Regions from separate parts of the Acidovorax sp. FG27 genome, predicted to be linked through region 3. Evidence: predicted binding sites of a transcription regulator. Region 3 holds the regulator's gene; each other region holds the start of a gene.

Region 1 (3,271 bases), on a different contig from region 3:
GAGCAGAAAGTCCGGGCGCGCCGGGCGGCCGACCGTTTCGTTGCCGGCGGCGAAGGTCTCATACAGCAGCACGCCGCCCGGTGCCACGCTGGCGACCAGGGTGGGCAGCAGCGGCCGCCAGAGGTAGTTGGTGACGACCACGCCGCCGAACTGGCGGCCGGCAAAGGGCCAGGGGCCGGATTCGATGTCGGCGCAGACGGCCTCGATCGCCGGCGCGGGCGGGTGGGCCGCAGCCGCGTCCGCGCCTGTCCGCGCCAGCTCGGCCAGGGCCTCGGCCGATCGGTCCACGCCGGTCACCGCATGACCCAGGCCCAGCATCCAGCGCGCATGGCGGCCCCGGCCGCAGGCGACGTCGAGCACGCTGCTGCGCGCCGGCACCAGGTGCGACCAGCGCCGGATCCAGTCGGAGGGAGCTTCGCCGCCATGCAGGGTCATGCTATGAATACTGTAGCTATACGCCCATGCGCAACGGGCGCTGGAGGGCTTTTCCGTCCCATTTTTAGGCTCAGAAGCATGACCACACCTGGTCGGCCATCATCACCATGAAATCGGGCTGGGAGTAGAGCAGGAACACCACCGCCAGCAGGGCGGCGGCCCCCGCCCAGGCCAGGCCCGCCGCCCAGCGGCCGGCGCGGCGATGGGGGGTGGCGGCGGGCGTCATGCCGGGCGTGGCTGCCGCACGATGGCCGTCTCGCGCACCGGCAGGTTGATGAGGCCGGCGAACACGCCCAGAGCGATGGAGAGGTACCACACCACGTCGTAGCTGCCGGTGCGGTCGTACAGGTAGCCGCCCAGCCACACGCCCAAAAAGCTCCCGATCTGGTGGCTGAAGAACACGAAGCCGCTCAGCATCGACAGGTGCTGCACGCCGAAGATCTGCGCCACTGTCGCATTGGTCACCGGTACGGTGGACAGCCACAGCGCGCCCATCACGGCCGAGAAGACGTACACCGACATGGGCGTGAGCGGCGCGAGCAGGAAGACGCTGATGGCCACCGCCCGCGCGAAGTAGATGAAGGCCAGGATGTAGCGCTTGGGCATGCGCTGGCCCAGCGTGCCGGCGATGTAGGTGCCGAAGATGTTGAAGAGCCCGATCAGCGCCAGCGCGTAGCTGGCCACCTGGGGCGACAGGCCGTGGTCCTTCAGGTAGCTGGGCATGTGCACGCCGATGAACACCACCTGGAAGCCGCAGACGAAGTAGCCCGCCGTCAGCAGCAGGAAGCTGGGGTGGTGCAGCGCCTCCGAGACGGCACTGCCGATGGACTGTTTGCGCGGCGCCGCCGCACCCGCTGGGGCCGAGGCGCCGAAGCCCGGCTCGCGCAGGCCGAAGGCCAGCGGCACGATCAGCAACACCATCACCGCCAGCGCCAGCAGGGCCTCCTGCCAGCCCAGTTGCGCGATGAGCTGGCCTTCGACCGGCACCATCAGGAACTGCCCGAACGAGCCCGCCGCCGCCGTCACGCCCATGGCCCAGGAACGGCGTTCCGGCGCGATCTGCCGGCCCAGCACGCCATAGATCACGGCATAGGTCGTGCCGGCCTGCGCCGCGCCGATCAGCACGCCCGCCGTGAGCGCGAACAGCACCGGCGTGGGCGAAAGCGCCATGCCGGCCAGGCCCGCCGCGTAGAGCGCCGCCCCGCCCATCAGCACGCGGAAGGCGCCGAACCGGTCGGCCGCCATGCCCGCGAAGATGCCGAACACGCCCCAGGCGATGTTCTGCACCGCGATGGCCAGGGCGAAGGTCTGCCGCGTCCAGCCCATCTCCTGCGTGATGGGCTGCAGCCACAGGCCGAAGCCATGGCGAATGCCCATCGACAGCGTGACGATGGCGGCGCCGCACAGCAGCACCTGGCCCATGGACAGTTTGGTGGTTTCTTGATGCATCCGGCGAATGTAGCCAAATCCGCCTGCGGCCGCTGACGCGGCGGCGTCTCGCCCACCTCTGCCATGCGCAAGCCGGGGCTAAACCAGCCATGCGGGCTGTGGTTATATCCAGCACTACAATCCGCCGCCATGGCAGTCAAACCCGCATCCTCCTCCGCAAGCAGCGAATACTCCGAAGGCTCGATCCGCGTCCTGAAAGGGCTGGAGCCGGTCAAGCAGCGCCCGGGCATGTACACCCGCACCGACAACCCGCTGCACATCATCCAGGAAGTGCTGGACAACGCCGCCGACGAGGCGCTGGCCGGCCACGGCAAGAAGATCAAGGTCACGCTGCACGCCGACGGCTCGGTCAGCGTGGAGGACGACGGCCGGGGCATTCCCTTCGGCCTGCACCCGGAAGAGAAGGCGCCGGTGATCGAGCTGGTCTTCACCCGCCTGCACGCGGGCGGCAAGTTCGACAAGGGCAAGGGCGGCGCCTACAGCTTCTCGGGCGGCCTGCACGGCGTGGGCGTCTCGGTCACCAACGCGCTGGCGCTGCGACTGGAGGCCTACACCCACCGCGAGGGAAAGATCGCCCAGCTGGTGTTCGAGGGTGGCGACGTCACCGAGCCGCTGACCTCGCGCCCCCTGGCGGCGGGCGAGCGCAAGCAGGGCACCACCGTGCGCGTGTGGCCCGACCCGAAGTACTTCGAGACCGCCGCCCTGCCCATGGGCGAGCTGACCCACCTGCTGCGCAGCAAGGCCGTGCTGATGCCCGGCGTGACGGTGACCCTCGTCAACGAGAAGTCGAAGGAAACCCAGAGCTGGCAGTACAAGGGCGGCCTGCGCGACTACCTGGCGCAGACTTTGTCGGCCGACCCGGTGATCCCGCTCTTCGAGGGCGAGGGTTTCGCCGACCGCCACAGCGAGAGCTTCGCCGAGGGCGAGGGCGCGTCGTGGTGCGTGGGTTTCACCGACGAGGGCGGGCCGGTGCGCGAGAGCTACGTCAACCTGATTCCCACCAGCGCGGGCGGCACGCACGACGCCGGCCTGCGCGACGGCCTCTTCAACGCCGTCAAGAGCTTCATCGAACTGCATTCGCTGTTGCCCAAGGGCGTCAAGCTGCTGCCCGAGGACGTATTCGCCCGCGCCAGCTACGTGCTGTCGGCCAAGGTGCTGGACCCGCAGTTCCAGGGCCAGGTGAAGGAAAAGCTCAATTCGCGCGACGCGGTGCGGCTGGTGTCCAGCTTCGTGCGGCCGGCGCTGGAGCTGTGGCTGCACCAGCACGTCGACTACGGCAAGAAGCTCGCCGAACTCGCCATCAAGGCGGCGCAGACGCGCCAGAAGGCCGGCCAGAAGGTCGAGAAGAAAAAGGGCTCCGGCGTGGCCGTGCTGCCCGGCAAGCTCA
Region 2 (3,271 bases), on a different contig from region 3:
CCGGGGCCCTGCACTATGCCGGCCCGCTGCCGGCCTGGCTAGCGGGGGCCGGCGCTGGCTGCTATGCCGTGGCGGCATGGCATGCGGCAGCGCACGGCGACTCAATCCAGCCCGCCACCCTCTTCGCCCTTTTCATCGTCGTCGCCCGGCGCGCCGTTCAATACCTTGCGCACCGTGTCGCCGCCAAAGCCCCGCGCCAGCAGAAAGCGCGTCTGCCGCGCCCGCTCCTGCAGGCTTTGCGGCGGGCCGTCGAAGCGGCGGCGCCAGACGCCCCGGGCGCGTTCGAGCTCGGTGTCCTTCAAGCGCTCGGCGGCGGCGCGCACCAGCGCTTCGTCCAGGCCCTTGCTGCGCAGTTCCTGCAGCACCCGCTGGGCGCCCAGCCGGGGCGCGCGCCGGTGCACCACCGAATCGGCGACGCGGGCGGGGTTGATGAAATCCCGGGCTTCCAGCTCGTCGAGCACGGCGGCCAGGTCCTCGCCCTCCTGCACGTGGCGGGCCAGCTTGGTCTGCAGCTCGGCGCGGGAATGCTCGCGCTGCGCCAGCAGGCGCAGCGCCCGGCCCTTGATCGATAGCGTGTTGAAACCCATTTGCTATTAAAAAAATAGCTGCATGCGCTTGCCAATCAAGCGCTGCAGCCTGTTTTCATGCCATTTTGGGGCCGGTGCCGGCCCCTCCGGCCGGGTTACTTGTCGGCCTTCTCGGCCTTGGGCGCCTTCTCGGGCTTGCCTTCGGCGGCCGGCGTGCCGCCCGGCAGCAGGGCGATGCCCAGGCCTTCGCGCACCTTGTTCTCGATCTCGATGGCGAGGTCGGGGTTCTCGCGCAGGAATTCCCGCGCGTTGTCACGGCCCTGGCCGATCTTCTCGCCGTTGTAGGCGTACCAGGCGCCGCTCTTCTCGACGATACGCGCCTCCACGCCCATGTCGATGATCTCGCCCTCGCGGCTGATGCCCTCGCCGAAGAGGATGTCGAACTCGGCCGTCTTGAAGGGCGGGCTGACCTTGTTCTTCACCACCTTGACCTTGGTCTCGTTGCCGATGGCCTCGTCGCCCTTCTTGATGGTGCCGGTGCGGCGGATGTCCAGGCGCACGGAAGCGTAGAACTTCAGCGCATTGCCGCCGGTGGTGGTTTCGGGGCTGCCGAACATCACGCCGATCTTCATGCGGATCTGGTTGATGAAGATGACCATGCAATTGGTCTTCTTGATCGTGGCGGTGAGCTTGCGCAGCGCCTGGCTCATCAGGCGGGCCTGCAAGCCTGGCAGGGCGTCGCCCATCTCGCCTTCGATTTCGGCCTTGGGCGTCAGCGCGGCGACCGAGTCGATGACGATCAGATCGACGGCGCCCGAGCGCACCAGGCTGTCGACGATCTCGAGCGCCTGCTCGCCGGTGTCCGGCTGGCTGATTAGCAGGTCGGACAGCTGCACGCCCAGCTTCTGCGCGTACTGCACGTCCAGCGCGTGCTCGGCATCGACGAAGGCGCACTGGCCGCCCAGCTTCTGCATCTGCGCCACGACCTGCAGCGTCAGCGTGGTCTTGCCCGAGCTTTCCGGGCCGTAGATCTCGACCACGCGGCCGCGGGGCAGGCCGCCCACGCCCAGGGCCACGTCCAGGCCCAGCGAGCCGGTGGAGACCACCTGGATGTCCTCGATCACCTCGCCTTCGCCCAGGCGCATGATCGTTCCCTTGCCGAACTGCTTTTCGATCTGCGCCAGGGCGGCCTGCAAGGCCTTGGCCTTCTCGCTGTTCACGGGTTGGGCGGGGTTGGGGTTCTTGACGGCGACGTCCATGGGAAACTCCTGTAGAAACAATGGGTTATGCGTTTCATCCCGGACGCCGTGGGTGGCGGGCTGGATGCTTGAACAGTAGTTTATGGCCCGAGCTCCGGATTTCAAACATCAATTTGGTCAGTTTGGCTGACAATCCGGAGATGAACGATCCCACTTTTGCGCTCCGCGCGCCGCCTGAAGACGGCTGGCGCCAGACCCACCTGGGGCGCCTGCTGGGCCACGCCATGCGCCGCTTCGACGCCCGCGTGCTGCAGCTTATGGCGCACGACGTGGAGGTGCCGCTGGCCCTCTCCAACCTGGCGGCGCGCGATCAGGTCAGCGCCGCGCACATCCACATCACGCGGCACCTCGCGCTGCAGGGCGACCGGCTCACCGACCTGGCGCGCCGCGCGGGCATGACCAAGCAGGCCATGGCCAGCTTGGTGGACCAGTGCGAGGCCTGGGGCCTGGTGCGGCGCCTGCCCGACCCGGGCGACGCCCGCGCCCGTCGCGTGTGCTTCACGGGCACCGGCCTGGCGTGGCTGCAGGCCTTCCAGCGCGCCGTGGCGCAGGCGGAGGCCGAGTTCCGCGAGGCGGTCGGCCAGGACGTGGCCGTGGTGGTCGCCATCGGGCTGGAGGCTTACGCGGGCGGTGATGACTGGGCGGACTGATCTAGCGCCCACCCGGTGAAGAACGAAAACATGGCGCCATCTGTCGGCAGCCCGCTACGGCGGCACCCTCCGCCACCGCGATGCGTGAAATCTGTGTAAGGATGTGTAGCAAATCTTTGTCAATCGTCGGTGCTCGCATGAATCTCCACAACCTTCGCATGGGCGCCAAGCTGGCGCTTGCCTTCGCCGTCACCACGCTCATCACCCTCGTGCTGGGCGCGGTGGCCTGGAACCAGATGGTCCACATCAACGCCAGCGCCGAGGAACTGGGCGACAACTGGCTGCCCAGCATCCAGGCCGTCGGCAACGTCCGCGTGGCCGCCAACCGGTTGCGGCGGGCGGAAAGCGAGGCGCTGCTGCAGGCGAGCGCCGCCGGCCACGACCGGATCAAGGCCGAACTGGAGAAGCGCCGCAGCCAGCTGACCGACGCCGAGAAGGTGTACGAGCCGCTCATCACCGACGGCGACGAGCGCCGGGCCTATACGGTCTACCAGACCGACCGCACCGAATACCTGAACGTGCAGCGCCGCCTGATGGACCTGCCTTTCGACGCGCGCGATGGCAAGGTGGAGCTGTTCCTGGGCGAATCCGACAAACGCTTCGAGGCCATGGTGCAGGTGCTGGGCCAGCTGGCCGACATCAACCGGCGCGGCGGCGACATGGCGCACAAGGACGCCGAGCGCGTGTTCGTGCGCGCCCAGGTGGTGCTGCTGGTCATGCTGCTCGTGGCGGTGGGCGTGGCCGTGCTGCTCGCCTGGTGGATCACCCGCCAGATCACCCGGCCGCTCGCATCGGCGGTGGAGGTGGCGCGCGGCGTCGCGGCGGGCGACCTGAC
Region 3 (3,271 bases):
TGACTTTCGAGTCCTCTGGCCCGACGCCCCGCTCTGCGGGGCGTTTTCATTTGCGGGGCCCCGCCCTGCGGGGCGCCGTCAGGCGCGGCGGGCCGCCAGCAGTTCGAGCAGCAGCGACACCCGCGTCTTCATCGCGCCCAGGCCCTCTGCCTCGGCCTGCAGCGCGTCGCCAGGCCGTGGCAGCACCCGGCCCAGCGGGCAGCGGGAGGTCACCCGCACCGCCACGCCCGCCGCCTGGGCCCGCAGCAGCGCGGCCTCCAGCGCCTGGTGCACCGTGCCGTTGCCCGTCGCCGCCACGACCAGGCCATCGACACCATCGGCCAGCAGCAGGTCCACCATGCGGCCCGAGGCAGCGGCGTGGCTCAACACGATCTCGACGCGTGGCCAATGGGCCGCATCGCCGGCAGCTCCGCCCTGCGGATGGAGGGCCTCGGGCGCCGGCCAGTCCCGTGCGAGCCGCACCGCCCCTTCTTCCACCCAGCCCAGCGGGCCGCCGTCTCCGGAATCGAACGCGTCCACCCGGTACGGATGCACCTTGCGCACCTGATGGGCGCCGTGCACCGTGCCGGCGGCCACGGCCACCACGCCACGCGCACCGGCGGCGGTGGCGACGGCCACCGCATCCAGCAGGTTCTGCGGCCCGTCCGGCGCCAGCGCGGTGGCGGGCCGCATCGCGCAGGTCAGCACGACGGGCTTGTGGGCATCGAGCACCAGCCGCAGGAACCAGGCCGTCTCTTCCAGCGTATCGGTGCCGTGGGTGATCACGATGCCGCGCACCTGCGGGTCAGCCAGATGCGCGGCGCAGCGTGCGGCCAGCCGCTGCCAGATGGCGTGCTCCATGTCCTTGCTGTCCACCTGCGCGATCTGCTCGGCGACCATGGCGTCGCCCGCCGCCTTCGCCAGACCGGGCACGGCCTCGAGCAACTGCTCCACGCCGACCTGGGCCGCTGTATAGCCGATGTTGTCGGACGCATCCCCCGCGGTGCCCGCGATGGTGCCCCCCGTTCCCAACACCACGATTTTTTGAGCCGCCACTTGCATCCTCGAAGAAACTGGTTAAAAATACAGGTACTGGATTAAACACCAGCCCCGCAGTCGATCCCTGTGGTCATCGCAACGCACTGGAACCTCGCCATGCTCGACAGCCCCAAGCTCACCGCCCGCCAGCAGCAGATTCTGGACTTGATCCAGACGGCCATCGCCCGCACCGGCGCACCCCCCACCCGTGCGGAAATCGCCGCGCAACTCGGTTTCAAGTCCGCCAACGCGGCGGAAGAACACCTGCAGGCCCTGGCGCGCAAGGGGGTCATCGAGCTGGTCAGCGGCACGTCGCGCGGCATCCGCCTGCGCAGCGAGACCGTGCGCTCCATCAACGCCGCCCGCGGTACCCAATTCAGCCTGCCCATTCCCGGCCTGTCCCAGCTGGTGCTGCCGCTCATCGGCCGCGTCGCGGCAGGCTCTCCGATTCTCGCGCAGGAACACGTCGACCAAACCTACAGCGTGGAAGGCAGCCTGTTCCAGCACAAGCCCGACTACCTGCTGAAAGTGCGCGGCATGTCCATGCGCGACGCGGGCATCATGGACGGCGACCTGCTCGCCGTGCAGGCCACGCGCGAGGCCCGCAACGGCCAGATCATCGTCGCCCGCCTGGGGGACGACGTCACGGTCAAGCGCCTGCGCCGCAGCGGCAACGCCATCGAACTGCTGCCCGAAAACCCGGACTACCCGGTGATCACCGTGCAGCCGGGCGAGCCCTTCGAGATCGAGGGCCTGGCAGTCGGCCTGATCCGCAACACCATGCTCATGTAGCGCTGACGCGGCTGCCCAGGTGGCGGGCGTCTGGCGGTGGGGTGGGGGAGCGGCGCACAGTTCGCTTTCCCAAAGCCCTACACGCCAACCCTGCGGCAAGCCGCTCAATGGCAATCCTGCCTGTGTTCAATCCTCCGTGCCCTCGCACGGGGCCGGCGCACCCCCCGGGGTGAACCGATGGCCATCGAGGCGCCTTCGGGCGGCTGCTCCCCCGTCGGGACCAGCCCCCCGCCCAGGCCGAGCCCCGATCTCCATGTGGTTCGCCATCGCGGAATGCTCCGGCACTGTTCTAGGCACTGGCCACGATGGAGTTTTCACATGGGAATTGCCCTGCTCGCCTTTTCGTCCTTGTCGCATCCCGTCAAGGCACTCACCCAATGGTTCGCCCGCCCGGGCCGCATCGCCGCCAGCCCATCGGCGCCGATGGTTCGCCGGCACCCGCCCGCAGGCAGCGGCGCTGACGCCCAGGCAGCAGTGGCGCCCGGTGCGCCAGCGGCAGGCGGAGTGGCCCCACCGGCCTCGGCCAATGCGGCGTCGATGGCAGGCGCTGACGCTCCACACACCACCGCCACCCCTGCATGCGTGGTGCCCATGACCCGCGTGCCCGCAGCCGCAGCGGTAGCTCTGCCGGCATTCCATGCGCTGCGGGTGCAGTCCGTGCGCGCCAGCCTGGCGTTGCCGTCGGCGGCGGGCCAGGCGGCCAACGCGGCGTCGTTCCACGGCGACACGGGGCTGGCCACCCCCAGCCGGCGGCGCCCGGTGCTGCGGGTGCTGCGCCGCATCCAGGTGGCCGATCCGACCCGGCTGGTGCTCTCGGGCCGCATGGCGGACGTCTGCGCCGAGCTGGACCGGCTCGCCGCGTCCGAAGCCGCGCTGACGGCCTGAGGCGCGCTCCCGGCAGGCTCCCTGCTGGAGTCACCAGCACATCGCGCCGGCCGTCACCCGCTCGCCGCCGGATGCGGGTGGCGCCGCCTGCGGAGCCAGCCGCTTGTGATGGCCCCCGCAGTCAGTGCGGCTTACTCCACAGCCTCGTGGCCGGGCCACTTTTTGGCTTTTTGATTTCCTTCTGCATTTGCAGGACACAACGCTAGGCGCTTGCCGGTCGCCGGTCGCCGGTCGCCGGTCGCCGGTCGCCGGTCAAGCGTTGATCTGCGCCCACAACTTGTCCAGCCGCTTGATGCTCACCGGCTGGGGCGTGCGCAGTTCCTGCGCGAAGAAGCTCACCCGCAGTTCCTCCAGCAGCCAGCGCATTTCCTGCATGCGGGCATCGACTTGGCCCTTGCGCTCGGCCACCAGGCGCCAATAGCGCTGTTCCTGCGGCCGCAGTTCCGCGAGCCGTGCGGCGTCCCGCGCCGGGTCGGCGCGGTATTTGTCCAGGCGCTGGGTGATGGCCTTGAGGTAGCGCGGGAAGTGCGCCAGTTGCGGCCAGGGCGCCGCCGCCATAAACCGACCGGGCATCAGG

The links. The regulator LexA, encoded in region 3, represses DNA repair genes until DNA is damaged. The targets are predictions, from matches to a motif close to ACTGTATNNNNATACAGT.
Region 1: ABWV53_RS02210 (DNA topoisomerase IV subunit B) is a predicted target of LexA. The motif match lies at 1,980-1,997, and genes of this name have one in related genera.
Region 2: recA (recombinase RecA) is a predicted target of LexA. The motif match lies at 1,846-1,863, and genes of this name have one in related genera.

The regions. Positions count from the first base shown of each region.
Region 1 is NZ_BAABVY010000002.1:381,508-384,778, reverse strand. Features, by position in the region: gene ABWV53_RS02225 (class I SAM-dependent methyltransferase) at 1-435, opposite strand, end outside; gene ABWV53_RS02220 (hypothetical protein) at 506-661, opposite strand; gene ABWV53_RS02215 (MFS transporter) at 658-1,884, opposite strand; gene ABWV53_RS02210 (DNA topoisomerase IV subunit B) at 2,014-3,271, shown strand, end outside.
Region 2 is NZ_BAABVY010000012.1:99,780-103,050, forward strand. Features, by position in the region: gene recX (recombination regulator RecX) at 102-587, opposite strand; gene recA (recombinase RecA) at 683-1,786, opposite strand; gene ABWV53_RS16410 (MarR family winged helix-turn-helix transcriptional regulator) at 1,927-2,436, shown strand; gene ABWV53_RS16415 (methyl-accepting chemotaxis protein) at 2,574-3,271, shown strand, end outside.
Region 3 is NZ_BAABVY010000009.1:268,715-271,985, forward strand. Features, by position in the region: gene adk (adenylate kinase) at 1-3, shown strand, start outside; gene ABWV53_RS08185 (asparaginase) at 79-1,041, opposite strand; gene lexA (transcriptional repressor LexA) at 1,135-1,809, shown strand; gene ABWV53_RS08195 (hypothetical protein) at 2,128-2,694, shown strand; gene hrpA (ATP-dependent RNA helicase HrpA) at 2,947-3,271, opposite strand, start outside.